DNA from 4 places in the Rhizobium sp. LEGMi-198b genome. Region 4 is predicted to be linked to each of the others. Evidence: predicted binding sites of a transcription regulator. Region 4 holds the regulator's gene; each other region holds the start of a gene.
The links. Region 4 encodes LexA, which represses DNA repair genes until DNA is damaged. Its sites were predicted from a motif close to TGTTCNNNNTGTGTTCNG; they were not measured.

Region 1 (7,515 bases), on a different contig from region 4:
AAATTCTTTCCCAAAAGAAAGCGGCCATGTGCTTCCACTGGAAGTCGCTCCGGCGTCAGGTAAGGCTGCGCGGCCTGGTTGAAGTGGTCAGCGACAACGAAGCTGATGAATATTTCAAGACGCGTGCCCGCGGCAGCCGCATCGGCGCCTGGGCGTCGAAGCAGTCGCGTCCGCTCGAGGGCCGCTTCGCCCTGGAAAAGGCGGTCGCCGAATATACGGCCCGCTACGCCATTGGCGAAATTCCACGCCCTGCCTATTGGTCCGGCTTCCGCATCCGGCCGCTGTCGATCGAGTTCTGGCACGATCGCCAGTTCCGCTTGCACGACCGCGTCGAATTCCGCCGCGACGTGCCGGAGGGCGCCTGGGAAAAGGTGCGGATGTATCCGTAACGGAACTATGGTGAGGCCCGGCGCCCCATCAGCCTCATGGGGATGCCGGAGGCAAGTGCCGATGCATATCGAGCCTTCTGGTAGTGACCGTTCAACGACAGCCGCGGCAAATGGGTGATCGTGGCGGCACTTGCCTTTCCGATCGTCCCAGGCCGGGTCGTAACGCCGACGGAAAAGCCGAGTTCCGCTGCAAGCCGAGCTTCGCGAGGAGAGACCGCATTGGCCGTGCCGTAGGGATAAGCGATCGCCGCCGGCCGCCTTCCGATGATGTCAGCGACATAATCCGCCGACAACGCCATTTCCGCCGCCGCTTCCGCTTCCGGCAGACGGGCGAGCGCCCGGTGGCTGACCGTGTGGGCGCCGAGCGAGGCAAGCGGATGACGGACAAGCTGCCTCAATTCCCCGCGGTCCATGATTGTCGCGCGCACGAGATCCAGTGGCTCCATGCCGTTCCTTCGGGCGAGCTCGTCGATCCGGGCAACGGCCTCCATCTCGTCATGGGCATGAACATAGGCGGCAAAGCGGGCAAACACGGCTTGCCGTTGGCCGGCCCTGTTGAGATCGAAACTCTCTGTGCCCATGCCAAAGTCGAACGTTAGGCGATCCCGTTGGGCAAGCAGGTCGGCCAGCGTTTCCCACCATATGCTGTGCGTCCTCTCCGACAGGCCTTGGGTGACGAAGATCGTGAAGGGCGTGCCGTGGCGGGCAAAGACCGGCAGCGCATAATCGAAATTGTCGCGATTACCGTCGTCGAGTGTGAAAGCAGCAAAGGGTGGCTTGTTGCGATCACTTGCGATACGGTCCGGCAACGCATCAAGAGAAATGAATTCATAACCATCCCGTTTCAGTCGCGTGATCGCGCTGTCGAGGAATTCGGGCGAAATTTCTAGATGCGCATTCGGGGCAAAGGTTCGGGGCAAGGGAGGGCGGACATGATGCAGGGTGAAGATGGCACCGAGGCCGGCGACGTCGCGCATCAGGCCGAGGTTTTTCAGAATTGCGGCGGTTTCCAGACCGCCGGAGATCGCCGCGCGCTTGAGACGAATTCTGATGCCCTGTTCCATAGGGATTGACCCGGTTGAAGAATGCCCATGATCTAGCCCATCCGCCGTTAAGTCTTGCTGAATCTGCACCATCTTTTCAATGTGTTAACCGTTATTTTACCAGCAAAGGCAAAATTGGAATTCTGTCGAGGGTGTTGCCTCAATATCGCACCGAAATCAGGCTCTTGTCGCAAATGCGCACAACAGGTTGATGCGGTGTATTGGCATTTGTTTCAGTTGGGGACGAATATGAAAAAACTTTTGATGGCCCTTTCTGCGGCCGTCTTGCTGTTGAGCGCACCGGTAGCGAGCTTTGCGGGCAGCGCCTATTTCATCATGGACGCGAAATCCGGCAAGGTGTTGGCATCGGATAATGCCGATGATCTCAACCACCCTGCCTCGCTGACCAAGATGATGACGCTGTACCTGACGTTTGAGGCTATCCATCGCGGTAAGCTGGGTTGGAACACGGCGATTCCGGTCTCGAGCAACGCCTCCGGCAAGAGCCCGACCAAGCTCGGCCTGAAGCCGGGCAGCACCATCACCGTCCGCGATGCCGTCAACGGCATGATCATCAAGTCCGCCAACGATGCCGCCACTGCCATGGGCGAAGCGCTGGGCGGCAGCGAAAGCGGCTTTGCCCGCATCATGACGCAGAAGGCGCGCGAACTCGGCATGCGCCGCACTGTCTTCACCAATCCATCGGGCTTGCCGAGCATGGAGCAGGTGACGACCGCGCGCGACATGTCGACGCTCGCCGTTGCGCTCATCAACAATTATCCTCAGGAATATCGGCTGTTTTCGCAGTCGAGCTTCACCTATCGCGGCAGCCGCGTCCGTGGCCATAACAATCTGATGTATCGTTACGAAGGCATGGACGGCATCAAGACCGGCTACACCAATGCCTCCGGCTTCAACATCGTCAGCGCCGTGCGCCAGGGCAACCGCCGCGTTATCGGCGTCGTCATGGGCGGCGCGACTGCCCGCGGCCGCGATGCCTTCATGGCCTCCCTTCTCAATCGCTATGTGCCGAAAGCGACCTCCGCCACTTCATCGCGCCTGATGGCAAGTGTTGGCGGTGCAAAGCAGGTCGAAGTTGCTTCGGCGACGGATGATGTTGCTGCCGATGTCGATGCGCAAACCACGGCCACGACGACGCGCAAGCGCGCCGAGTTCACGCCGGCTCAGGCCCCGCTCGCCTATGCCGCCACGACAAATGTGACCGTGCCGATGGATCGCCCGATGGCGATGGATGAAATCCAAAATGCCGGCAAACCGGCGACCGGCGGTTGGCAGGTGCAGATCGCAGCTACTCCGACGGCGCAGGCCGCCAAGGACCTGCTGTCCGAGGCTCAATCCAAGGCGGGCGGCGCTCTTGCCAACGCTTCGCCCTATACCGAAGCCGTCGGCAAGGGCAGCAACACGGTCTATCGCGCCCGTTTCGTTGGCTTCGGCAGCCGCGATGATGCGAATTCCGCCTGCGCCGCGCTGAAACGCAAGGATTTCAACTGCATGCTGTTGCCGACCAAGGGCTGAGCGGAAATCAAGTTTTGAAACTATCAAGACGGCGGGGCACAAGCTCCGCCGTCTTGCTATTTCCGGCAGAATCGTTCACTTCTGTTAAGAACATACAGGGAACAATATTGATGTTATCCGATCTGATCCAGCAGTTCGAAAAGGCTTCCGCCACCTATGCCGCCGCCAACGGATTGGAGCGCGATGCCGACTGGTTTGTTTTGAAATTGCAGGAGGAGATGGGCGAACTCACCCAGATCTGGAACAAAACGACCGGCCGCGGAAGACGCAAGGGCATGTCGGACGAGGATCTGGCTACTGCGTTGGCCGACGAAACCGCCGATGTGCTTGGCCATATCCTTCTCTTCGCCCACCGCAACAGCCTCGATCTCGCCGCTGCCGTCGAGCGGAAATGGCGGTTCCGGCCGGAGGAGAGGTGAGAGCGGCTGGTTGCCACGTTCAAGAATGAGAGAAGTCGACCTGTGCTTCCGGGCGTGCAAGCCGAAAGGCTTCGAGTTCGTTGCAGCGTTCTTCGACTGCCAGGAGTGTGGAATAACGGGATAGATCTACGCCAAGACGGCGGGAGGCGTTTAGTTGCGGCACAAGATGCAGGTCCGCCCATCCCGCTTCTACGCTGAAGCAATACGGCCATTGGATCGGTCGGCGCCGTAGGGTTTCCTCCAGGGCGTCAAGGCCTAGAGCCAGCCAGTGGCTGACCCAGACCGAAACTTGATGATCGTCGGCACCTATGTCCGATTTCAAAAAGCGTCTGACACGCAGAACGGTCAGAGAATGCATTTCCGATGTGATGAGCCCGGCAAACGCTTTTGCCTCCGCGCGGACGACGGGATCGGAAGGCAGCGGACTTGGCGCTGGATACGCTTCCTCAAGATAATCCAGGATAGCAGACGATTGCGCGATGATACGTCCGCCGATGTCGAGAGCAGGTAGAAGACCTTGAGGGTTCAATCGCTCATATTCGCCGGGCGCCAATGAGCTTACCGGTGTATAAGTGAACGGAATACCTTTGAGGTAAAGTGCTATACGCACCCTTTCGCCTGCGGAATTCTGCCAGCGTGACAGCAAGCGCATGGAGGTCCTCTTCGGTCAAAAGCTATCAACAGCATCAGCCTCCGTCGAAGGCTGATGGCCACTGCCATGGGCATAGCTTTAGGCAGACTTCAAGCCTTCGTCCCGCCGACCGTCACCTGATCCATCCGCAGATGCGGCTGGCCGACGCCGACGGGGACCCATTGGCCGCCTTTGCCGCAATTGCCGATGCCGGTGTCGAGTTTCATGTCGTTGCCGATCATGGAGACGCGCTTCATCGCTTCTGGGCCGTTGCCGATGAGCATGGCGCCCTTGATCGGTGCGCCGACCTTGCCGTCTTCGATCAGATAGGCTTCGGTGCAGCCGAAGACGAATTTGCCGGAAGTGATGTCGACCTGGCCACCGCCGAAGGAAACGGCATAGATGCCCTTCTTCACCGAGGCGATGATCTCTTCCGGTGTCTTGTCGCCGCCAAGCATATAAGTGTTGGTCATACGCGGCATTGGCGTGTGGGCATAGCCTTGGCGGCGGCCGTTGCCGGTTGCCTTCATGCCCATCAGGCGGGCATTCTGCCGGTCCTGCATGTAGCCGACCAGCTTGCCGTTCTCGATCAGCACATTGTAGGCCGAAGGCGTGCCCTCATCGTCGACGGTGATCGAGCCGCGGCGGTTTTCGATCGTGCCGTCATCGACGACGGTCACGCCGGGAGCGGCGACCATCTGGCCGAGCAGCCCTGCGAAAGCCGAGGTCTTCTTGCGGTTGAAATCGCCTTCCAGCCCGTGGCCGACGGCTTCGTGCAGCATGACGCCCGGCCAGCCGGAGCCGAGAACGATGTCCATTGTGCCGGCCGGCGCATCGATCGCCTCGAGATTGACCAATGCCTGGCGCAAAGCTTCGTCAGCGCCGCGGCGCCAGTTCTCTTCCGTGACGAAATCGCCGAAGCCGACGCGGCCACCGGTTCCGAAGGAACCTGATTCCTGTCGGTCGCCTTCGCCGACCATCACCGAGATATTGACGCGCGTCATCGGCCTGATGTCGCGAACGCGATGGCCGTCGGCGCGCAGGATATCGACCACCTGCCAGCTCGCGGCAATGGAGGCCGTGACTTGACGCACCTTGCCATCCTTGTTGCGCAGATAGCTGTCGATCTCCTGCAGCAGCCTCGCCTTGTCCTCGAAGCTTGGGCTCCCAATCGGGTTTTCGTCGCTATAGAGTACTTTATTCGTGCGCTGAGGCGCGGCGGCGTACGAACCCGCATAGCCGCTGGTGACCGCGCGCACCGCATCGGCGGCGCGCTTCAGCGCGGCTTCGGAGAGATCGCCCGCATGCGCATACCCCACCGCTTCGCCGGCGACGGCGCGCAGGCCGAAACCCTGTTCGGTGTTGAAGCTGCCGCCCTTCATGCGTCCGTTGTCGAAGGTCAGCGATTCCGCCTGGACATGCTCGACGAAAAGCTCGCCATCGTCAGCGCCGGCCAGTGCTTCGGCAACGATGCCGCGCAGCTTGGTTTCGTCGGTATCGAACAAGGTAAGAAGATCGGTATTCATGGATCAAGTGCTCCGTTCAGAGCCGATGTAGGTTTCGGACGGCGAGAGAGCAAGCCCTGTCGATTTACGGAAGCGCGTCGTAGCCTTCGGCAAAGCCCTTGAGGTCGACAGGAATGCCGATGCCTTCTTCCGGCGACTGGAAGACGATGAAGGTGGCCGTCGCGCCGCTGCGCAGCGTTTTCAGCAACTCGTCCTCAAGCACCACTTCGGCATAGCAGCCGTCCGAGAAGCAGCGCACGAAATAAGCGCGGCCGATATCCTTGCCGTCGACATTGAGGCCGAGCCCGTTCGGCAGCAGCACGCCGAGCGGCGCCAGCACGCGAAGGATCTTCGACTTGCGATCGGCGGTCTTCAGCACGACGACCGAAAGACCGACTTCCGGCCGGTCCTCGGCAATGACGTTCTGCATCAGCGCGCATTGTTCGGTCGATGCGCCGGCCGGCTTGTCGCAGACCACGGACCATGCGCCATGGCTGGAGCGCACCGTACCCGGTGGTTGTGGAACCTGGCTGGTCGGAAGCTGCTGGGTATGGGCCGGCGGCTGTTGGCCTGACTGCGGCGGTTGCTGGGTTTGCAGTTGCTGAGCCTGCGGCGCCGGCTGTGTTTGCTGTGCCTGCTGCGCCAGAACGGGTGCTGCAGCCGCAGCAGCGATGCTGGCGGTGACAAGCCAAAGCCGGGCGAGGGAACGAAAACCCATGAAAACCTCTAGATTCGAATCAGTGCTGCTATTGTTGAAGCCCATGCCGGCAAATGAAAAGCCCCGCATGCTGAATTCCAACCGACTGCGGCGGAAATACGACCTCTATCCCATTTTGCCCCGGCAATGCGATGGACCACGATGCAATTTTTCGTATGATGATGAAATGCTTGCCATGTTTCGGCGGGCCGGGGGAATATACTTCGCGCAAAAATGCCGCACGGACAACGCTTGTGAGTTGTTGCGGAGTGCTCCAAACTGTGGTTTGAAGCGCAATGGAATGTAGGGATACTGCGTTTGAGTGATCTGGGATCAAACGCTGGAGGGAGAGACATCGTGATTAAGAGGGCTTACGCAGCTCTGGCGGCTATCGCCTGTCTGCTTTTTGCGACCGGCAGCTATGCCGATCAGCCAAAACCATGGGAAACCGGCCTGCAAGAGGCAGCAACCGGCAACATGCATCAAATACGCTGGTTCGAAGCATACACGCTTTGGTTTATCGTTCCCATTACGCTGCTGGTGCTCGTCCTTTTGATCGTCGTCATGGTCAAGTTCCGGGCATCGCGAAATCCGGTGCCCTCCAGAACGAGCCATAACACGCTGATCGAGGTCATCTGGACCGTGGGTCCAGTCCTCATTCTTCTGTTCCTGGCTGTTCCGTCCTTCGATCTTCTGACCGCGCAGCTAACGTTCCCGCAAAATCCTGACGTGACCGTCAAGGCGACGGCGACGCAGTGGCAGTGGAACTATGAATATGAAAACAGCGGCAACACGCCGCTGGCTTTCGATTCCTTCCTGCTGAAGGACCAGGACCGCGCCGCGGCCGGCAAGGAAGACAAGTCGAAATATCCGCGGCTTCTCGCGGTCGACAACGAGCTGGTGCTGCCCGTGGGCAAGGTCGTGCGCGTCCTTGTTACCGCCGCACCGACGGATGTCATCCATTCCTTCGCGATGCCGTCTTTCGGCGTCAAGATTGACGCCGTTCCGGGCCGTTTGAACGAAACCTGGTTCAAGGCCGACAATGAGGGCCTGTACTACGGTCAGTGTTCCGAGCTCTGCGGCAAGGACCATGCATTCATGCCGATCGCCATCCGCATCGTCTCTCAGGATCAATACCAGCAGTGGCTGACCACTGCTGCCGGCGACCTGAGCAAGGCAAACAAGGCCCTGATGGCCGCCGTCGATCAGCCGGCTACTGTCAACGTTGCTGCGAACACGGCTGAGTAAGAGGGATAGGGATAATGGCTGGATCTACGGCACACGACGATCATTCG
Region 2 (7,515 bases), on a different contig from region 4:
TTCGACGCTGCTGAACTACGAGAATGTTCGCGCGCATATCGATGATGATGGTCGGATTTCGGTGATGCGTAGGGACGGTTGACGTCCACCCGACCAGCATGCAATCACGGCATGTCGCTTTCACGCATTGCAATGGGCCGCCGGCTCATTATGTTTTGGTGATATTGTCGAACTCCGCGAAAGCCTGATGAACCCCAAAGAGCTGAAAACCCTATATCGCAACGAGCGCCTGGCAGCGCGTGACGCCATTCCCCCAGACGAGCGGATCGAGAAAGGGTTGGCGATGCTTGCGCATGCCGGCAATGCGATCGAGCTTCAGCCTGGTGAGATCGTGTCCGGCTTCCTGCCGATCCGGTCCGAAGTGGACATACGGCCGCTGATGGCGCGGCTGCGTGAGCGGGGTGCGCGGCTTTGCGTGCCGGTCATTCTCGATAAACGCACCATCGTCTTTCGCGAACTCGTTCCCGGCGCGGAGCTGGTTTCCAGTGGTTTCGGCACGGCGGGGCCCGGACCAGAGGCTCCAGTGTTGGACCCGCATATCATGCTGGTGCCGCTTTCGGCTTTCGACAGCACTGGCCATCGTATTGGCTACGGCGCCGGCTACTATGATCGCGCCATTGATCATCTGCAGCAAAAAGGGCTGAATCCGCGGCTGATCGGCATTGCATTTGATTGCCAAGAAGTGCCATCAGTACCGGCTGAGCCGCATGATGTCCGTCTTGACGCGATTTTGACCGAGAGCGGCCTCAATTTCGTTTCCGTAGAGATTGGATAGGAAATGCGGCTGCTATTTTTAGGTGACATGGTCGGCAAGACCGGACGGGTTGCGGTATGGGATCGCCTGCCGGGCCTCATTTCCGATCTGAAGCTCGACTTCGTCATCGTCAACGGCGAGAACGCCGCCGGCGGCTTCGGCATCACCGAGGACATCTTTCTGGAAACGATCAATGCCGGCGCCGATGTGGTGACGACGGGTAATCACGTCTGGGATCAGAAGGAAGCGGTGGTGTTCTGTGGGCGCCACGACCAGTTTCTGCGCCCCGCCAATTATCCGGCCGGCACGCCCGGTCGCGGCTCCAGTATCTATTATGCCCGCAACGGCGCCCGGGTGCTCGTCGCCAACATCATGGGCCGCGTCTTCATGCATCCGGAGCTGGACGATCCTTTCAAGGCGGCGGAAGCGATCCTCGATGCCTGCCCGCTGAAAGAGCAGGCAGACGCCATCGTGTTCGATTTCCATGCGGAAGCGACAAGCGAAAAACAATGTTTCGGCCATTTCGTGGATGGCCGCGCCAGCTTTGTTGTCGGCACGCATACGCATGTGCCGACCGCGGACGCGCAGATCCTGAATGGCGGCACCGCCTACATGTCGGATGCCGGCATGTGCGGCGACTATGACTCGTCGCTCGGCATGGAGAAGGAAGAGCCGCTCAACCGCTTCATTTCGAAGATGCCGAAGGGCCGTTTCGAGGCTGCCTCCGGGCCGGCCACCATCTGCGGCGTCGGTGTCGAGATATCGGATGCGACGGGGCTTGCCGAAAAGATCGCGCCGCTCAGGATCGGGCCGCGCCTGGCGGAGACCATTCCAGAATTCTGGCGTTAGCTATTGTCCTGCCGTTGATCACGCGGCAGCGATGACGCGATTGTGAGCAATCCGATCGGATTGCGGCTGGACGCACCTCAGCTCATACCGCATCCTTCGCGGCTCTGTGGAGCTGAAGGGATGGCATGATGCTGCGATTTCCCGTCTTCGCTGTGATCTTCCTGCTGGCCGTGGCCGGTTGGAGTGCCGCAGGCGCCCAGCAGAGACCGTCCCGCCCACATGTCAGCCAATGTCAGGCGATCGCGCAGTCGCTGCCGAAAGCGACATTCGCCAGCTTTTCCGGTTCAGCCCCGCTTCCGGCCAACGATCCCGTCGGCGGCGATGTAAAAATCACCTTCCTCGGTCATGCCACCCTCTTCATAGAGACACCCGGCGGTGTGTCGATCGCGACCGATTTCAGCGGCGCCTTTGTCCCGCCTTATACGCCGACCGTCGTGACGATGAACAAGGCGCATCCAAGCCATTACACGCTGACCCCGGATCCGGCGATCAAATATGTGCTGCACGGCTGGAGCGATACGCCCGGCGAGCCGGCGAAGATCAATCTGACTGTCGGCGATACGCTGATCCGCAACGTGGTGACCGATATTCGTGGATGGTCGGGAGGTGTCGAGGCGAACGGCAATTCGATCTTCATCTTCGAAGTGGCCGGGCTCTGCATCGGCCATCTTGGGCACCTGCATTTCGAGCTCAACGACAAGCAATATGCCGAAATCGGCCGGCTCGATGTCGTCATGGTGCCGGTCGATGGCGGCCTTACCATGGGCGCGGACAGCATGAGCCGGGTGGTGAAACGGCTGCGTTCGTCGCTCATTCTGCCAATGCACCGCTGGGGGCCGCCGATACAGCAATTCCTGGCGATGTTCGGCCCGGATTTCGACATCGCCTATGCGCCCACCGCAAGCACCACCGTTTCGCTGAAAACCCTGCCGCGCAAGCCGCTGATTTACGTGCTGAGGGGGCTTTGAGCCGATCAGCACGATGCCCGGGCGGCCCTCTCCCTCCGCCCGGGCACACCTTCGAACGATATCGCTACCGGGCGCCCTGTCGTGGGCGTCCTTGCGGGCTTTTTGCTTGAATGAAAGCCACTTCGCTCTTATAAGGCGGCCCATTCCCAACAAAAGACGTGAACAGGGGTGCCATGGCTGGCCATTCACAGTTTAAAAACATCATGCATCGCAAGGGCCGTCAGGACTCGGTGCGTTCGAAAATGTTCTCGAAGCTGGCACGTGAAATCACTGTTGCCGCCAAGTCGGGTCTGCCTGATCCGAGCATGAACGCAAGTTTGCGCCTGGCGATCCAGAACGCCAAGGCGCAGTCGATGCCCAAGGACAATATCGATCGCGCCATCAAGAAAGCCTCCGGCGCAGATACCGAGAATTACGATGCGGTCCGCTATGAGGGCTACGGCCCCGGCGGCACGGCGATCATCGTCGAGGCTCTGACCGACAATCGCAACCGCACCGCGTCGAACGTCCGCTCGATCTTCACGAAGGCCGGCGGCGCGCTTGGTGAAACCGGCTCGGTCTCCTTCTCCTTCGACCATGTCGGTGAAATCACCTACAAGCCCGAGGTCGGTGATGCGGATAAGGTGATGGAAGCCGCGATCGAAGCCGGCGCCGACGATGTCGAGAGCGATGAGGAAGGCCACACCATCATCTGCGGTTTCGAAGCGATGAACGAGGTTGCCAAGGCACTCGAAGCAACGCTCGGCGAAGCCGAAACCGTCAAGGCGATCTGGCGTGCCCAGAACAATGTGCCGGTCGACGAAGAAAAGGCGCAGTCGCTGATGAAGCTAATCGACAGCCTGGAAGACGACGACGACGTGCAGAACGTCTATTCGAACTTCGAAGTCTCCGAAGAGATTCTGGCCAAGCTCTCGGCCTGATTTTTTCCTCTAAAAATAAGCCCCAGTCTCCCAGGTTTTGCCAAGGGAGACTGGGGCTTTTCTATTATTAGGCAGCCTTCTTGAATGACGGCAATTGCGCGAATAGCTCCACCGATCTCAGCCGCGCCTCGATGTCGTGGATCGGCATCGAAATGATCACTTCGTCCGCTTCCGTATCCTTGATGAACTGCGAAAGCTTGGCCTCCGCAGTCGCGGGTGAGCCGACAATGGCGTAACGCAGGGTGTGTTCGACATTCAGTTTTTCCATAGGCGTCCAGAAATCGTCCATGTCCCTGCGGGGGCGAGGGAAGGGGCCGCGGACATTGCGGCGCAGGTTGACGAATTGCTGCTGTGCCGAGGTGAAGTGATAATCCGCCTCTTCGTCGGTCTCCGCGGCCGAGCCCATGACGCCGACCATGACATAGGGTTTGTCGAGTGTTGCCGACGGCGTGAAGCGGTCGCGATAGATGGCGACGGCATCGAGCAAAGCTTCCGGCGCAAAATGCGAGGCGAAAGCATAGGGCAGGCCGAGCATGGCGGCGAGATGGGCGCTGTAGAGGCTCGATCCGAGCAGCCAGATCGGCACTTTGGCGCCGTTGCCGGGTACGGCAAGGATCGATTGGTTCTCGTCGGCCGGGCTGAACAGATGCTGCAGCTCGACAATATCATTGGGGAAGCTCTGGGCGCCGGCATCGAGGTTGCGACGCAGGGCCTGCGCCGTGCGCATATCCGTGCCCGGCGCACGACCGAGACCGAGATCGACGCGGCCGGGAAACAGGGCTTCGAGCGTGCCGAATTGCTCCGCTATCACCAGCGGCGAATGGTTCGGCAGCATGACGCCGCCCGAGCCGATGCGGATGCGCGAAGTGGCTGCTCCGACATGGCCGATAACAACCGCGGTCGCGGCGCTGGCGACGCCTGGCATGCCATGATGCTCCGCCAGCCAGAACCTGGTGTAGCCAAGCGCTTCCGCCTTCTGCGCCATGCGCTTCGAGCCTTCGAAGGATTGGCTGACTGTGCTGCCCTCGGCAACGGGCGAAAGATCGAGGATGGAAAAGGGGACCATGGCAAGAGACCTGCGTGGTGAAAGGGGAGGAGCAATTGTCTCCATGTAGGAGCGCCGACACTCCGTTCCAAACCCTGCCCGGCAATTTCGTCACCCTAATTTCAAAGCTGCAGAAAGAGGCTGGGTTTGGGAATTTGTTTTTGTTTCGTTCACATTTTGCTGGCACATCTGCAGCTCCAAAGATAGGTTGACGCATGCAGAATACGATTCGAATCATCGGCATCGATCCCGGCCTGCGCCGCACCGGCTGGGGCATTATCGACACGTTGGGCAATTCCCTGCGTTTCGTTGCCTCGGGGACGGTGACGTCGGACGGCGAGATGGATCTCGCGTCGCGCCTCTGCCAGCTTCACGATGGGCTTGCCGATATCGTCCACAGCTACAAGCCGGATGAAGCCGCTGTCGAACAGACCTTCGTCAATAAGGATGCGGTGGCGACGCTGAAGCTCGGCCAGGCGCGCGGTATCGCCATGCTCGTGCCCGCGCGTGCCGGGCTGCAGGTTGCCGAATATGCGCCGAATGCCGTCAAGAAGGCAGTGATCGGCGTGGGTCATGGCGAGAAGCAGCAGATCCACATGATGCTGAAAATCCTGATGCCGAAGGTGGAGTTCAAAGGCAACGACGCCGCCGATGCACTCGCCATCGCCATCTGCCATGCCCACAATCGTGGCGCCAGCCGGATGCGTCAGGCGGCGCTGGCGGGGTAGTTTGTTTTCGTTATCGCTCCTACTTTCCTTCACTTGACCTTATCTCTCCCGAAACCCATCCCTGACGGACATCATTCATGATCGGCAAGTTGAAAGGCACAATCGAAGAGATCGGCGAGGACTACGCGCTCGTGGATGTGCATGGCGTCTGCTACGTCGCCTATTGTTCGGCACGCACGCTGTCGAAACTCGGCTCCGTCGGCGAGGCCTGTGTTCTCTTCATCGAGACCTATGTCCGCGAGGACCAGATCCGTCTTTTCGGGTTCACGACGGTGCTTGAACGGGAGTGGTTCAATCTTCTGCAGACGGTGCAGGGTATCGGCGCGAAGGTGGCGCTGGCACTGTTGTCGACGCTGACGCCGTCGGAGCTCGCCAATGCGATCGCGCTGCAGGACCGCGGCGCCGTATCCCGGGCGCCGGGTGTCGGGCCGAAAGTGGCGATGCGCATCGTCACCGAGCTGAAGAACAAGGCGCCGGCGTTTGCGGGCGAGGCGATCAATATCGGCCTAAAGCAGGAATTGGGCGATGGCGTCGCTTCCGCCCCGGTCGCCGATGCCGTTTCTGCGCTCACCAATCTCGGCTATTCCCGCGACCAGGCCGCAAATGCGGTTGCGGCTGCGATGAAATCGGCGGGTGAGGAAGCAGACAGCGCCAAGCTGATCCGGCTGGGATTGAAGGAACTTGCACGGTGATCCTTTGCACCTTTTTCTATTCCTTACTATTGTCTCAAGGTAAGGAGATCGACTCATGGCGCTCCTCCACGGAATGGTGATCTAAGGGAGGGAGCCATGGTGACCGCCATGGTCTTCAGCATCAAAGCCGCAAAACGCATACCGGGAATGGAACGTCTGACATGAGCGAAGCCGCACGCTTGATATCGCCGGAAAAGCGGGGCGAAGACCTGGATGTGACGCTTAGGCCGCAGTCGCTGGACGAGTTTACCGGCCAGGCAGAGGCGCGCGCCAATCTCAAGGTGTTCATCGAGGCCGCAAAGGGACGCGGCGAGGCGTTGGACCATGTGCTGTTCGTCGGCCCCCCGGGTCTCGGCAAGACGACGCTGGCGCAGATCATGGCGAAGGAACTCGGCGTCAATTTCCGCTCGACGTCCGGCCCTGTCATTGCCAAGGCCGGCGATCTTGCCGCGCTTCTGACCAATCTCGAAGAGCGGGACGTGCTCTTCATCGATGAAATCCATCGCCTCAATCCGGCCGTCGAAGAAATCCTCTATCCGGCCATGGAGGATTTTCAGCTTGACCTGATTATCGGCGAAGGCCCGGCGGCGCGTTCGGTGAAGATCGATCTTGCCAAGTTCACGCTGGTCGCCGCCACCACGCGTCTCGGCCTGCTGACGACGCCGCTGCGTGACCGTTTCGGCATTCCTGTTCGCCTGAGCTTCTATACGGTTGAGGAACTGGAGCTGATCGTGCGCCGCGGAGCGCGGCTGATGGGGCTCGGGATAACCGAAGAGGGCGCGCGCGAGATTGCCAGGCGCGCCCGCGGCACGCCGCGCATCGCTGGCCGCCTGCTGCGCAGGGTACGTGATTTCGCCGAAGTGGCAAAGGCCGAGGCGGTAACCCGCGAGATCGCCGATGAGGCATTGACCCGGCTGCTGGTCGATAATGTCGGTTTCGATCAGCTCGACAAGCGCTATCTCAATATGATCGCCGTCAATTTCGGCGGCGGCCCGGTCGGCATCGAAACCATCGCCGCGGGCCTCTCCGAACCGCGCGACGCGATCGAGGATATCATCGAGCCCTATATGATACAGCAGGGTTTCATTCAGCGTACGCCGCGCGGCCGCGTACTGACGGCGATCGCCTGGCGACATCTCGGGATGCAGCCGCCAAAGGACCTGGAGGCAGCACAGTTCAGGCTGTTCCAGGAGGAAGGCGAGTGATCGGCCGTCGCGGTTTCCTGAAGCTCTTCGGCAGCAGTATCGTCGGATTGATGGCGCTCGGTGGCTATGCCTTTGGATACGAGCCCGTCTTGCGCCTCAACGTGGCCCGCTACCAGTTGACGCCGCCTGGTTGGACGCCGGGGCTGAAACTGAGGGTCGTGGCACTGGCCGATTTTCATGCGTGCAGACCGTGGATGACGGCCGATCGCATCGCCTCCATTTGCACCCGTGCCAACGATCTCGGTGGCGATATCATCGTTCTGCTCGGCGATTACACGTCGGGGACGGATTTCGTAACCGGACGCGTCGATCATCGGGTATGGGCGGCGGAGCTCGCGGCCCTGAAGGCGCCGC
Region 3 (7,515 bases), on a different contig from region 4:
CAAGGATGCGGCGACGCAGACTTTCTTCATCCTGATGGTCATCACCTTCATCGACGTCATCGGCGGATTCACGATCTCGATCCGCTCGGCGGGACGGGATGTTTCGATCGGCTTGTGAGGGTTTTTGACTTCTCCCCCGACGGGGAGAAGCTCGTACAGAGCACGGATTAAAGCGGCGCTGCACTGTGGGCGGGCATCGGCAAGATGCTCACAAACTATCCAGCTTGTTTTGCATCGCGCGGAGCTGCTCTTTCAACTCGTCGATGTCCTTTGCCTCCGCCTTGCGGCTTTCCTTTGCCGGCGGCTTCATGAAGGGGGAGAACATCTGCATGGCCTGCTGGAACATTTCGGTATTGCGGCGGACCTGTTCTTCGACCATCTGGATCGGCAATTGCAGATTCTTGCCGAGCGGCGTTTCGCCGAAGGCGCGGTTGATCTGATCGCGCATCTGTGTCTGCTGTTCGGTGAAGGCGCGCATGGAATGTTCGAGAAAGCTCGGGACGACCATCTGCATCTGATCGCCGTAATAGGTGATCAACTGCCGGAGGAATGAAATCGGCAACAGCGTATTTCCGGTCTTCGATTCCTGTTCGAAAATAATCTGCGTCAGCACCGAATGCGTGATTTCTTCGCCGCTTTTTGCATCTTGGACGATAAATTCCTCTCCCTTCTTCACCATCTCCGCCAGGTCATCCAGCGTCACGTATGTGCTGGTGCCGGTATTGTATAGGCGGCGATTGGCGTATTTCTTGATTACGATCTGGCCCTCATTCTTTGCCATTATCAGTCTCCTGGACCCGTCTGATTGTATGGAAACTCCTCCACCCCCAAGTGTAGACGCAAAAGAAGCTTGGTGACAATCGGTTTGTGCGATGCGGCAAGCCCTTTCCATTAATCAGATTTTTGCCGGCGATGACGGGTTCATGAAATCTGGAAGATCAAAATTCTTGGCGTTTGACTCCGGCGCAAAGCTTTGACAGTTTCGCCTTATATATGTTCAACCTGTGAGGAGGCTTCCATGAGCAATCCATCCATCGTCGTCGCCAGTGCAGCTCGCACTGCTGTCGGTTCCTTCAACGGCGCCTTTGCGACCATTCCGGCTCATGAGCTCGGCGCGGCTGCCATCAAGGGCGCATTGGAACGCGCCGGTGTCGAGGGCAGGGAAGTCGACGAGGTGATTCTCGGCCAGGTGCTGCAGGCGGGCGAAGGGCAGAACCCTGCCCGCCAGGCCGCCATGAAGGCCGGCATCCCGCAGGAGGCAACCGCCTGGGGTGTCAATCAGCTCTGCGGTTCCGGCTTGCGCGCTGTTGCGCTCGGCATGCAGCAGATCGCTTCTGGCGACGCGAAGATCATCGTTGCCGGCGGCCAGGAATCCATGTCGATGGCCCCCCATGCCGCCCATCTTCGCGGCGGCACCAAGATGGGCGACATGAAGATGATCGACACGATGATCAAGGACGGCCTGACGGACGCCTTCTACGGCTATCACATGGGCATCACGGCGGAAAACATCGCCCGCCAGTGGCAGCTCTCGCGCGATGACCAGGATCAGTTCGCCGTTTCCTCGCAGAACAAGGCTGAGGCTGCCCAGCTCGCAGGCCGTTTCAAGGATGAGATCGTGCCCTTCATCGTCAAGGGCCGCAAGGGCGACGTCAGCGTCGACGCCGACGAATTTATCCGTCACGGTGCGACGCTGGACGGCATGACCAAGCTGCGCCCGGCCTTCGACAAGGAAGGCACGGTGACGGCCGGCAATGCCTCGGGCCTCAATGACGGCGCGGCCGCCGCCGTGCTGATGACCGAGGCGGAGGCCTCGCGCCGCGGCATCCAGCCGCTTGCACGCATCGTCTCCTGGGCTACCGCCGGCGTCGATCCGCAGATCATGGGCAGCGGCCCGATCCCGGCCTCGCGCAAGGCCTTGGAAAAGGCGGGCTGGTCGGTCGGCGATCTCGACCTCGTCGAGGCAAACGAGGCCTTCGCTGCACAGGCCTGCGCCGTCAACAAGGATCTCGGCTGGGATACGTCGATCGTCAACGTCAATGGCGGTGCTATTGCCATCGGTCATCCGATCGGCGCCTCCGGCGCGCGCATCCTCAACACGCTGCTGTTCGAAATGAAGCGCCGCGGCGCCAAGAAGGGTCTCGCAACGCTCTGCATCGGCGGCGGCATGGGTGTCGCCATGTGCTTCGAGGCGCTTTGAGCAGCGTCGCGCCAAACGGTGCGGGAATGGTTGTAAACAAGGTCATGCTAAAATAAATAGCGAGAGACGGATGAGCGATTCGGGTTCGCTCATCCTGCTCTAGCGGTAACAGAGGGGAGTGGACATGAGCAGAGTGGCGTTGGTGACAGGCGGGACGCGCGGCATCGGGGCGGCCATTTCGATAGCGCTGCGCAATGCAGGCTACCGGGTTGCGGCAACCTATGCCGGCAACGACGAGAAGGCACAGGCTTTCCGCGAGGAGACGGGCATTTCCGTCCATAAATGGGATGTGTCCGACTATGAAGCTTGCGGCGCCGGCATTGCCAAGGTGCAGGAGGAGCTTGGCCCCATCGAGATCCTCGTCAACAATGCCGGGATCACCCGTGACGCCATGTTCCACAAGATGACGCCGCAGCAGTGGCACGAGGTCGTCAATACCAACCTTACCGGCCTGTTCAACATGACGCATCATGTCTGGCAGGGCATGCGTGACCGCAGCTTCGGCCGCGTCATCAATATCTCTTCGATCAATGGTCAGAAGGGCCAGATGGGCCAGGCGAACTATTCCGCCGCCAAGGCCGGCGATCTCGGCTTCACCAAGGCGCTGGCCCAGGAGGGTGCTGCCAAGAACATCACCGTCAATGCCATCTGCCCCGGTTATATCGGCACCGAGATGGTGCTGGCGGTGCCGGAAAAGGTGCTGAACGAGCGCATCATCCCGCAAATCCCTGTGGGACGCCTCGGCGAGCCCGAGGAAGTCGCCCGCGTCGCGGTCTTCCTTGCTAGCGACGATTCCGGCTTCATCACGGGATCGACGATCAGCGCCAATGGCGGCCAGTTCTTCGTTTGAGCTGATGGGCTGAAGTGGCGGATGATTGCCGGGAAATTGCCCGGCAGTCATCGCTGGCGTGAATTCACGGACGGCCGTGGCCGGGGTTTGAATTCCAAAACGACAGGCTTAAGGGCCACACGGCGCATTTCCTTGTCCCGCATCCGTACGGCATGGCCGAGTACATAAAATGTGGTGCCGACAAGAGCGAATGCTGCGATACTTGCAATGAATTCGGCCATGGTGCCGTTCCTTTCCAAAAACGTTGACGCGATCCCCCCGAAACCTGCGTGGGTGTGAGTGTTCGTCTCAAGAAATGTCGGCCCAAATTTTCGGCGCGAAAGATTTGGCTTTCATGACCGATCGTCAACGAAGCGCTGACGATCGGTCGGAAGAAATCGATCTTTGTCTATACCGGCTTACCGGCAGCGAGCCTCATAGCGGCGGCCATAGCGGTCGCGGTAGATGCAATAGCCCTGGTGCTCGTGGGACCGGCCGATGAGGTAGCCAACGGCGCCACCGGCGACGGCACCGATTGCGGCGCCACCCCAGCTATTGCTGGCGACACCGCCTATGATCGCGCCGGTGCCGGCGCCTATGGCTGTGCCCTTCTCGGTTGCTGTGCATGAGGCGAGTGCGCCGACAAGAGCGATCGCGACAATGATTTTCTTCATGGTATTGCTCCCTAGTGTGAGATCTTCAACAAACTCAGCCGGATCAGATCCGGCCCATCAATAGCAGAATAAGAACGATGACGAGAACTAGTCCGAGACCACCTGATGGACCATATCCCCAACCTCGGCTGTAACCCCAGTTCGGGAGCGCTCCGATCAGCAGCAGAATCAAAATCACGAGCAATATTGTACCAAGCATAGCGTATTCCTCCGCGTCCAGCGCCTAGAGCATCCCGCCAGAGCGACCTCACGCAAGCGGATAAGATGCGCCTAGATACAAGTGCCGATGCGTCCTTATCCACTCCTCGAGAATGAGGGCGCACCAATGCCGCTGTCGATAGAAACTTATTTCACGAGAAATTGTTCCGGCTCAGAAATAACAAGACATGAAGATGAGCCGGCATGCCCCGGGCAAAGGTTAATGCCCGGCTGCGAGCTGCGCAAGAAAATACCCGCCGACGACCGCGGGATATGGTTAAAAACAATTTAAAATACAATATGTTGCGGTGAACGAAACGGGAAAGCGAGCTTGTCCGTGATTCGTCAGCGATTCGTTCTGTATTTGGGCTTTGGTTAACGGCGGCAGGGATTGTGGCCTCGGAGAACCTACCCCTTTCGGCGAGGAAGGTTTAGGCCTTATCGCCGGAAAGTGGTAATTCCTCGGTCGAAATGGTTAATGCCGGCGAATTTTTTCGCTACCCATATCGTCACATCATCCTCCCTTTGGATGAGCTTCCCCTCCGAACGCTATATCTAGCCGTGAACAAATACAGTACACGAGATAATCAGCGATTCGTCGCCGATTCGTTCCGGCTTTGGTCGGAAGTTAACGATTGCAATCAATGCGAGAGATTATGGACTTTTCATATTACGTTTCGCTCAAAAGTTAATTGCAATCCACGATTCGACGTGATTTGGCGCTTCAACCCTGCAGAGTCCTGGGCATTTCGCCGGAGAAGGCACTAGATGTTGTGGAGAACAAATGCGGAATTGTGGAAAGTCAGCGATTCGTCGCCGATTCGTTCCGGCTTTGGCCCGAATCTTAACCCAGAGCCGTTCTCGATACTTATCCTCGGAAAATTGCGGAATTTACAGATGGTTAACCATGTTTCCAAACGGGAAGGCTGGTTCGCTGGATTCGCGTGATGGCTCCTGATTCACGCGAAAAAGGAGTCCTAATGCGATTCACTATCTGGTGGCGGTTTGTAAATCGAAATCCATATGTAGTGGTGAACACAAAGGGAACAGGGCGGAGTCAGCGATTCGTCGCCGATTCGTTCTCAAGCTGTTCTCGACTTACCAGGACTCGTTTTGGATGCAGAGAGAATGTAGCTTTCGGTTGAAGCCGCCAAAGATAAAATCGCATATTCCGGCCGTTGTTTTTGCATTTCAGGTCTTGCCTTTGTCACATATGGTCGTCATCTCTTCTTCTCTTCCCTGGGGACCTTGCTGATCGGAAGACAGTGGTTTCTCGCCCATGCATGGACCTATGACTCAGACTTCGCAGCCAATGATCCTGAGCGGACGCGGCGTGACCGCGGTGCTCGGACCCACCAATACCGGCAAGACCCATTATGCCATCGAGCGCATGGTGGCGCACGGCAATGGCGTCATCGGCCTGCCGCTGCGGCTCTTGGCGCGCGAGGTCTATACGCGTGTCGTCGAGAAGGTTGGGGCTCAGCATGTCGCGCTGGTCACCGGCGAGGAAAAGATCTCGCCGCCGAATGCGCGTTATTCCGTCTGCACCGTAGAAGCCATGCCGCGCGAGACGCGGGCCTCTTTCGTCGCCATCGATGAAGTGCAGCTCGCCGGCGATCTGGAGCGCGGCCATATCTTCACCGACCGCATCCTGCATTTGCGCGGGCGGGACGAGACGCTATTGCTCGGCGCCGGCACGATGCGGCCGATCCTTGAGCAGCTCTTGCCGGGGATCACCGTGGTTGAGCGGCCGCGGCTGTCGCATCTCTTCTATGCCGGACAGAAGAAGATCACCCGCCTGCCGCAGCGCACAGCGATCGTCGCCTTCTCCGCCGACGAAGTCTATGCCATCGCCGAACTCATCCGTCGCCAGCGCGGCGGTGCCGCCGTTGTCCTCGGCGCGCTCAGCCCGCGTACCCGCAATGCACAGGTCGCGCTCTATCAGGCCGGCGATGTCGAATATCTCGTGGCGACCGATGCGATCGGCATGGGGCTCAATCTGGATGTCGATCACGTCGCCTTTGCCCAGGATCGCAAGTTTGACGGCTATCAGTTCCGCAATCTCAATCCGGGCGAACTCGGCCAGGTCGCCGGCCGCGCCGGTCGTCATCTGAAGGACGGCACTTTTGGCGTAACGGGCCAGGTGGATCCCTTCGACGACGAATTGGTACGGCGCATTGAGGGTCACGAGTTCGATACGGTTAAAGTGCTACAATGGCGCACCAAGGAATTCGATTTCTCCTCGATCGCTTCGCTGCGCGCGAGCCTCGAGAGCGCACCGCGCGTACAGGGCTTGACGCGGGCACTGCCGGCGGTCGATCAGCAGGCGCTGGAATATCTGTCGCGCGATCTGGAGATTTCCGATCTCGCCAATAATCCGGCGCGGGTCGAAAAATTATGGGAAGCCTGCGCGCTTCCGGATTATCGGCGGATTACGCCCGCCCAGCATGCCGATCTTATCGCCACCCTCTTTTCCGACCTTGTGCGCTATGGCACGGTAAAAGAGGACTTCCTTGCCGAGCAGGTGCATCGCGCCGATCGGACGGACGGTGAGATCGACACGCTTTCGGCGCGAATCGCGCAGATAAGGACTTGGACCTATGTGTCGAACCGGCCCGGTTGGCTTGCCGATCCGACACACTGGCAAGAAAAGACGCGGGAAATCGAAGATCGATTGTCTGACGCGTTACATGAGAGGTTGACGAAACGCTTTGTTGATCGCAGGACATCTGTGCTCATGAAGCGCCTGAGAGAGAATGCGATGCTGGAAGCTGAAATCAGTGTGAATGGGGATGTCTTCGTTGAGGGGCATCATGTGGGACAGTTGACCGGATTCCGGTTCACGCCTATCGCGGGAACCGAGGGGCCGGACGCCAAGGCTGTCCAGACGGCCTCGCAGAAGGCGCTGGCGCTGGAGTTCGAGGCGCGCGCCGCCCGTATCCATGCGGCAGGCAACAGCGATTTGGCGATCAGTGCGGATGGCCTCGTCCGTTGGCTCGGCGATCCCGTGGCGCGGCTGTCGGGCAGCGATCACGTCATGCGTCCGCGCGTCATCCTGCTCGCAGACGAGCAGTTGACGGGCAATGCGCGTGATCATGTCGCCGCGCGCATCGAGCGCTTCGTGAATCATCATATCAGCACGGTGCTGAAGCCGCTCGACGATCTGTCGCGCGCCGAAGATTTGCAGGGTCTTGCCAAGGGGCTGGCGTTCCAGCTCGTCGAAAATCTCGGCGTGCTCTTCCGCCGCGACGTCACGGAAGAGGTGAAATCGCTGGACCAGGACGCGCGCGCCTCGATGCGCCGCTATGGTGTCCGCTTCGGCGCCTACCACATTTTCGTGCCCGCTCTGCTGAAGCCGGCTCCGGCCGAGCTCATCACCCTGCTTTGGGCATTGAAGAACGACGGCCTCGACAAGCCGGGCTATGGCGACCTGATCCCGGTTCTGGCGGCGGGCCGTACGTCCGTGGTCACCGATCCGACTTTCGAGCGCATGTTCTATAAGCTCGCCGGCTTCCGCTTCCTCGGCAAGCGGGCGGTGCGCATCGATATTCTTGAGCGGCTGGCGGATATTATCCGTCCGCTGCTGCAGTGGAAGCCCGGCCAGGCGTCGCGTC
Region 4 (7,515 bases):
TCGGCGACGGCGACGCTGGTCGAAACCGGAGAGGCCCGCGCTCGCGCCCGATATAAGGCGCTGCGGTCGGCGATTCCCAATGTACCGGGGCAGCTCGCCGCTGCAGCGAGTAGGGTGCGTGAGCAGGCAAGGAACAACGGCTTTGCGCCTGCCGTCGTCATGTTCGCCGCATTGGTCTGCGTCGGTCTCGCTGCGGAATGGTTTTTCAAGAAAACCGTCCTGAAAGCCCAGTTTCCAAATCCTCTTGTCGCACATACGATCGGAGAATTAGGACCGTGGATCACTTTCACCCTCGTCAGCTCCGCCATTTTCCTAGCCATAGACTGGCCGCCGCTACTGCATGTGGTGATCCTGTTTTATCTGACGGCATTCATTGCCGCTCGCCTCGCATTTGCCGTCTGCAGACTATCGATGGACGCGGGCTCTCTGTCGGCCTTCGGCTATCGCAGGGCTTGTCTCTTCATTGCCGTTTTGGCGATAGCCGGCGCCACGACGTCGCTGACCAGACCGCTCTCCATCGACGGAGATGTCGGCACCGTCGTCTCCCACGGGTTCTCCATTCTCCTATTGCTGATTACGCTCGAAGCCGTGTGGCGGCGACCGGCCAAGGAAACCGCTGCCCGACAGTTAACGCTTATGAACATCCTTTATTCACTCTACGTTGCCTGCCTCTGGCTTCTTTGGGTGGCCAACTTCGTCGGCCTCTTCTGGCTTGGCATCTATGTCGTTGTTCTTCCGGGGCTATTGACTGCCGTCGGACGGACGGCCGAAGCATTTGCAAAGGGACGCTGGCCTGGTGACAACAAGAACAGTGCGCGCATGGTGCTGGCCATCCGCGGTGCGCGGGCGCTCGTCATCGTAGCCGCGGTCGCCTGGATTACCGTCGTCTGGCACTATGATCCCAACATCCTCGCACGAGAAAATCCGGCGATCGACGCCGCTGTTCGCGGTGCGCTGAAGAGCGTCGTCGTTCTGATTTTGGCCGATCTCTGCTGGCAATTGTCGAGGGCATTCATTGACGAGAAATTGAGCGCCGCCGATAGCAGTGCCTCCTCGCCATCGGCGGAAGCCGCGCGCGCGGGCCGCCTTCGCACCCTGTTGCCGATCTTCCGCAACGCGCTGGCAGCCATCGTTATCGCAGCCGCCGTCCTCACCGTGCTGTCCGAAATGGGCGTGCAGATCGGGCCGTTGATTGCGGGGGCCGGCATATTCGGCGTGGCGATCGGCTTCGGCTCGCAAACGCTCGTCAAGGATATCGTCAGCGGCATTTTCTACCTGATGGACGATGCCTTCCGCGTCGGCGAATACGTTCAAAGCGGCAGCTACAAGGGAACCGTGGAATCTTTCAGCCTGCGTTCCGTCAGGCTTCGACATCATCATGGTCCGGTGTTCACAGTTCCCTTCGGCGAACTCGGCGCCGTTCAGAACATGAGCCGCGACTGGGCGATCGATAAATTCCTGCTACGGGTTCCGTTCAATACCGACGTCGCCAAGGCGAAAAGGATCGTCAAGCAAATCGGAGAGCAGTTGAAAGAAGATCCGGAAATCGGACCGCAGATTCTTGAGACCCTGAAAATGAAGGGGGTGGAGCAAATTGGCGACTTCGGTATCGAACTGAGCTTTGCTTTTACCGCCCTCCCCGGTCGGCAAACCTACATACGGCGCCAGGCCTATACCATGATCCGCGACGCCTTCATGGAAAACGGCATCGACTTCGCTCAGCCGACAGTGCAGGTGGGTGGCGAGGAAAAATCCGATGCCGCGATCGCAGCCATGACACTGCAGAGAAAGAAGATCGCTGAGCAAATGACGCAATCGGCAGCGCCGCCGACCTGACCGTTCGCGCGAGATCAGTCACCAGCCTCATCTCCGCGCCCTCTTTGGCAAGGCGACAACCCTGGAGCCGATACCGGATGACGTTGGACAGAAAGGAGATCCAATGTGCTGAATGACCATCTGACGTCTATTGCCGCGCACGTTATTCAAATAGCGCTGACACCGGTCTTTCTGCTGGCGGGCACCGCCGGGTGCCTCAATGTCTTCTCGGCCAGGCTCGCCCGCGTCTCCGACCGGGTCAACAGCCTTTTCGAACGGGTGACCTCTGAGGACCCGGATGAAACGCGGTTGCTGCAGCTCTATTATCTGCGACGGCGAACATTGGCGCTGGAGATCGCAGTTCTGCTCGGCACGGCATCGGGCGTGTTCACATGCCTTGCGACGCTCGGCCTCATGGGCGGTGCAATTCGACAGCAATTTCGCGAGCAATTGCTGCTCTGGCTCTTTGGCCTTGCCGTCTTCGCACTCATGGGCGCCTTTGTGGCCTTTCTCGTCGAGATGATTCTGGCCGGGCGCAGCATGCTAAGGCAGATCGCCAACGACCGTACCTTGCTCGAGCACCGGCACGGGAGTTCGAGGAAAAGTTCAACCTATTGATATCCCATCGAATATTACTACGGATGGCACCAATCCCGGCCCCTCAGAAATCCGGATTCCCAGTCAGATCCATAGCTTGCTCTCCATGGTTCGGAGAGTGTCGTCCTCCAAAGAGCTTATAGAACGAAGAACATGGCTTTTCGCCGCCTTGGAGATAATCCGTTTTGGGATCGTCCGAAATTTTGCTTCGCCCGATTCCGCATATATTTCTGCTATTTAGTTTGAAGGTGCCGGGAAAAAAGTCATCTGCCCGGGACCTGTTATGTTCCCATTTATTTGATGCACCTACAAAATGTTCACCGAAATTTAAGGGCTTGCGGAACACATATGGAACATATAGTGTCCGTTCTGGATTTGTTTCACGACACCTTCTCAGTCCCGAGGTTCAAAACGATGTTGACGCGCAAGCAGCAGGAACTGCTTCTCTTCATTCACGAACGAATGAAGGAGTCCGGTGTTCCGCCATCTTTCGACGAGATGAAGGATGCGCTGGACCTTGCGTCCAAATCCGGTATTCACCGTCTCATCACGGCTTTGGAAGAGCGCGGCTTCATCCGTCGCCTGCCGAACCGAGCCCGAGCGCTGGAGGTCATCAAGCTGCCTGAGGCCTATAGCCCGAGCCTGCAGCCTCGCCGCGGCTTTTCGCCAAGCGTCATCGAGGGTAGCCTTGGCAAGCCGCAACTTGTGCCGCCGCCCGCACCCGCCAAGCCGGTGAGTGAGGACAACAACAGTTCGGTTTCGGTACCCGTCATGGGCCGCATTGCCGCCGGCGTTCCGATCTCGGCTATCCAGAACAATACTCACGACATCACCGTTCCCGCCGACATGCTCGGCTCCGGCGAGCATTATGCGCTGGAGGTCAAGGGTGACTCGATGATCGATGCCGGCATCTTTGACGGCGATACCGTCATCATCCGCAACGCCACGACCGCCAATCCCGGCGACATCGTCGTCGCTCTCGTCGATGATGAAGAGGCGACATTGAAGCGCTTCCGCCGCAAGGGAGCCTCGATCGCGCTTGAAGCGGCAAACCCTGCTTACGAAACCCGCATCTTTGGGCCGGATCGAGTGAAGGTACAAGGCAAGCTCGTCGGTCTCATTCGCCGCTATCACTGACCGGTGACGCCGGCTTGAGCGGCGCGCCAAAAGTGTCTGTTCGCCAGTCGTAGGAGCGATGCAGGCTCCATGGCCGCGAAAGGTTTTCAAACGCCGCCGTTGCGACCGGTTTATTGGTGCTGAGGTTCATTTCAATAGATCCCGTGCGGCGCAGTGTTGCGCCCGTAAAAAGCATCGCGCCAGAGCGGCAGCGATCAAGACGCAGCCGTACGGAGGTGATGACGATATTGGCCGTGTCGCAGGCCGGAGCGAGATAGGCGGCATCTTCAATGGTGACAAGCATGTCGCCATTATCCAGCATTGCCACGCACCATGCACCTTTTTGGCAGGCGAAACCGCCCGGCCCGGCCGCGTCTAATGCCGCATCCATCGCCTTTCGAACGGTGCTCTGTTCTTCGGAATTCAGGCGACGATGCTTGTCTGATTTGCTGATTTTGGGGAGCTGACTATCCGGCGGAAGCATCGTTGGCGGTTGCTGCTCGGTGATCGCCAATGCTCTTTGCCACTGCTCGAAGATGAAATCCGGCGGTTTTTCGCGGTTTGTCGTCAGCGCACCGTTGCGCAACAAGGCGACCAGCGTGCCGTCCTCGGAGATCATGAGATCAGGCTTGAGGACACCGGGGCCGAGCGCCACGACTGCAACCGAACCGATGATCAAGAGCGCACCTGCATGTCGCAGCCATGTTCTCAGCAAGGTCATCAACAAGAAGCCGGCTATGACCGTCGGGAACAGCCAGACCGGCAGCCGACCGAAGGGAATATTGCCGCCCCAGGCGGCAACCGTTTTGGCAATGACGATGACGACATCAAGTCCCCAGCCGGTTATCTGCCAGAAAGGGGCATCAACGCCAAATGGCATCAGTAGCGTCGCCGCCATGCCAAACGGCATGACGACAAAGGAGACGACCGGCATAGCCGCCAGATTGGCGATGAGACCATATGTCGCCAATCGGTGAAAATGCTCTATCGAGAAGATTGCCGTCGATGCGCCGCCTATAAAAGAGGTCGACAATATGCTTCCGAAGAAACGGGAAACGAAGAGCAGCGGACGCATGACCCGGAACCGGGAGAGAACGCTCTCCCGATGCGGCCTCCTCGCCCAGAGCGAATAGCCGGACACCAACGCCAGGGTCGCGGCGTAAGACATCTGAAAACTTGGTCCGAGCGCCTGCGAAGGCGACAGTATGAGAATGACTATCGCCGATAGCGCCACGTTGCGCAGGCTAATGGATGGTCGGTCGAAGAGCACGGCGATCAGCATGATAGCCATCATGATGAAGGCACGCTCCGCGGATACCCCGAAGCCGGAAATGAGATAATAAGCCGTCACTGTAACTAGCGCGCCGAAGGCCGCAATCTTCTTTGTTGGCCAAGCCTGTGCCACGCCGAAAAACAGACTGAGGGCGTAGCGTAAACCGACATAAAAGATGCCCGCGGAGAGCGCCATGTTCAGGCCGGAGATGGCGATGATATGCGCAAGACCCGAGGTCCGCAGCGCTTCCGTCGTATCGTCTGAGATCGCTCGTCTCTCATCGGTGACAAGCGAAGCCGCAAAGGCGCCGGTGTCTCCGGGCAAAAGCGTCCTGATTCTATCGCCGATATGGCTGCGCAAACCGGCAAGCCAGATATCCGCCTTGTCGAGGACCGACCCCTGAACTACATCACTAGTCGGCGACAATAATGTCGGCGTTCCATAGGCAAAACCATTCGCGCCGGTGCCATCGAAATAGGCGCTGAAGGCGAAATCGTTGAGGCCGGGCAAGGCAGGTCCGGCCGGCGGCGTCAACCGCGCTCTACCCTGAATGCGGTCGCCGAGTTCGAAGGGCTGGAGCTGTTTGCGCACGAAAATGGTGATCTGCGCCGGCGGCCGGCGAATGGTCGGTTTTTCCGTTGCCTCCAGGGCGACGACATAGCGCCAACGGCCCTTGTCGTCGGCTTCACGCCGTTCGATCCGCCCGGTGATGGTGGTCGTCACCGCAGAGTCGAGCATCACCGTCGATGCGCGCCAGGTTTCGCATTGCGCCAGAGCCATGCCGGAGCACACCAGCATGCCGGCAAACAATATGTGCCGTAGCACTCGCCCCGCCTGCTGCTGGCGGAAAAATGCGACAGCGAAGATAAGGAGGGCCGTAAAAACAGCTTGCGGCGGCGGATCGGCTCCGACCGAGAACCAGACGATCGCGCCGGCGCCGATGTAGACCGGCGCAAATAGCATCGCGCGACCGTGCGCCGCCTCTTCTTCGGCTAAATGGTAAATGCTGAGTCGGATGCTGCCTGCCGCGAGGCGAAGGCGGGCAATAAGCGCGGCGTGGTCCTGTGTCCGCTCTGGCCGCGACGCTTTGGCACGAGAAATAACCGCGCCCACGCTCTGCTCGCGCACGGCAACCGCAGCCAATTCCCGACCATCCACCTGCGGATCCGGTGCCTCTAAATTAGGCATATATTCCAGCGCCCACGCAAAACTACAGCTATAGCGGGAGTTTTGCCGTCACCGGCCAGTGATTTCAACTGAAATCGGCATCATCGCCGACAAAAGACGCTAATTCACGCTTGCGCAAAACGGTCCCTTCTACCGCAGTGCCCAAAAGTTGATACTGCAATGCACAAATAGGCGTAAGGATAACTTGGCATTAGGCTCTGGATCATATAGCTAATCGTTAGTCGCTTAACCCTTTGGCGCTTTTTAAGGCGCCAATCCCGCCAAATCTTGGAGGATCAGCATGACGGAACAAAGCGCGAAACTAACTTGGGGTGAAAAGACGGTGGATTTGCCGGTTAAGTCCGGAACCATCGGCCCAAGTGTCATTGATATTGGTGCCCTTTATAAGAACACCTCCACTTTCACCTACGATCCTGGCTTCACTTCGACTGCGTCGTGCGAATCCAGCATCACCTTTATTGATGGCGACGAAGGCGTTCTGCTGCATCGCGGTTATCCGATCGAACAGCTTGCCGAACACGGCGACTTCCTCGAAGTCTGTTACCTGCTGCTCTACGGCGAATTGCCGACCGCAGCCCAGAAGAAGGACTTCGATTACCGGGTCGTGCACCACACCATGGTGCATGAACAGATGTCTCGCTTCTTCACCGGCTTCCGTCGCGATGCGCATCCGATGGCCGTCATGTGCGGCTGCGTCGGCGCTCTGTCGGCCTTCTATCACGACTCCACCGACATCACCGATCCGCACCAGCGCATGGTCGCAAGCCTGCGCATGATCGCCAAGATGCCGACGCTTGCCGCCATGGCTTACAAGTACCATATCGGCCAGCCCTTCGTTTACCCGAAGAACGACCTCGATTATGCGTCGAACTTCCTGCGCATGTGCTTTGCCGTGCCCTGCGAGGAATATGTGGTCAACCCGGTGCTTGCCCGCGCCATGGACCGCATCTTCATCCTGCACGCCGATCACGAGCAGAATGCGTCGACATCGACGGTTCGCCTCGCGGGCTCTTCCGGCGCCAATCCCTTCGCTTGCGTCGCCGCCGGCATCGCCTGCCTCTGGGGTCCCGCTCACGGCGGCGCCAACGAAGCTGCGCTCAACATGCTGACGGAAATCGGCACGGTTGACCGCATTCCGGAATATATCGCCCGCGCCAAGGACAAGAACGATCCGTTCCGGCTGATGGGCTTCGGTCATCGCGTCTACAAGAACTACGATCCGCGCGCCAAGATCATGCAGAAGACGGCGCACGAGGTTCTCGGCGAACTCGGCATTAAGGACGATCCGCTGCTCGACATCGCGATCGAACTGGAGCGTATCGCGCTGACCGATGACTATTTCATCGAGAAGAAGCTTTACCCGAATGTCGACTTCTACTCCGGCATCACGCTGAAAGCTCTCGGCTTCCCCACGACCATGTTCACGGTGCTGTTTGCGCTTGCCCGCACCGTCGGCTGGATCGCCCAGTGGAACGAGATGATCGAAGATCCGGAACAGCGTATCGGCCGCCCGCGCCAGCTCTATA

Region 1: a site for LexA is predicted at 3,055-3,072, ahead of ACXHXG_RS02870 (nucleoside triphosphate pyrophosphohydrolase family protein). Genes of this name have one in related genera too.
Region 2: a site for LexA is predicted at 4,693-4,710, ahead of ruvC (crossover junction endodeoxyribonuclease RuvC). Genes of this name have one in related genera too.
Region 3: a site for LexA is predicted at 4,933-4,950, ahead of ACXHXG_RS17500 (helicase-related protein). Genes of this name have one in related genera too.

The regions. Positions count from the first base shown of each region.
Region 1 is NZ_JBSYVH010000001.1:579,647-587,161, reverse strand. Features, by position in the region: gene pdxH (pyridoxamine 5'-phosphate oxidase) at 1-389, shown strand, start outside; gene ACXHXG_RS02880 (polysaccharide deacetylase family protein) at 395-1,453, opposite strand; gene ACXHXG_RS02875 (serine hydrolase) at 1,682-2,968, shown strand; gene ACXHXG_RS02870 (nucleoside triphosphate pyrophosphohydrolase family protein) at 3,079-3,387, shown strand; gene maiA (maleylacetoacetate isomerase) at 3,407-4,039, opposite strand; gene tldD (metalloprotease TldD) at 4,129-5,544, opposite strand; gene ACXHXG_RS02855 (invasion associated locus B family protein) at 5,609-6,241, opposite strand; gene coxB (cytochrome c oxidase subunit II) at 6,578-7,468, shown strand; gene ctaD (cytochrome c oxidase subunit I) at 7,483-7,515, shown strand, end outside.
Region 2 is NZ_JBSYVH010000002.1:998,658-1,006,172, reverse strand. Features, by position in the region: gene ACXHXG_RS11535 (HAD-IA family hydrolase) at 1-82, shown strand, start outside; gene ACXHXG_RS11530 (5-formyltetrahydrofolate cyclo-ligase) at 188-775, shown strand; gene ACXHXG_RS11525 (TIGR00282 family metallophosphoesterase) at 779-1,603, shown strand; gene ACXHXG_RS11520 (MBL fold metallo-hydrolase) at 1,729-2,571, shown strand; gene ACXHXG_RS11515 (YebC/PmpR family DNA-binding transcriptional regulator) at 2,745-3,491, shown strand; gene ACXHXG_RS11510 (LLM class flavin-dependent oxidoreductase) at 3,559-4,557, opposite strand; gene ruvC (crossover junction endodeoxyribonuclease RuvC) at 4,752-5,264, shown strand; gene ruvA (Holliday junction branch migration protein RuvA) at 5,342-5,956, shown strand; gene ruvB (Holliday junction branch migration DNA helicase RuvB) at 6,118-7,161, shown strand; gene ACXHXG_RS11490 (metallophosphoesterase) at 7,158-7,515, shown strand, end outside.
Region 3 is NZ_JBSYVH010000004.1:206,998-214,512, forward strand. Features, by position in the region: gene ACXHXG_RS17470 (hypothetical protein) at 1-118, shown strand, start outside; gene phaR (polyhydroxyalkanoate synthesis repressor PhaR) at 209-781, opposite strand; gene ACXHXG_RS17480 (acetyl-CoA C-acetyltransferase) at 1,019-2,200, shown strand; gene phbB (beta-ketoacyl-ACP reductase) at 2,325-3,050, shown strand; gene ACXHXG_RS17490 (YMGG-like glycine zipper-containing protein) at 3,449-3,703, opposite strand; gene ACXHXG_RS17495 (DUF3309 family protein) at 3,747-3,902, opposite strand; gene ACXHXG_RS17500 (helicase-related protein) at 5,193-7,515, shown strand, end outside.
Region 4 is NZ_JBSYVH010000009.1:56,785-64,299, reverse strand. Features, by position in the region: gene ACXHXG_RS27935 (mechanosensitive ion channel family protein) at 1-1,836, shown strand, start outside; gene ACXHXG_RS27930 (DUF2721 domain-containing protein) at 1,942-2,433, shown strand; gene lexA (transcriptional repressor LexA) at 2,827-3,549, shown strand; gene ACXHXG_RS27920 (ComEC/Rec2 family competence protein) at 3,530-5,989, opposite strand; gene gltA (citrate synthase) at 6,270-7,515, shown strand, end outside.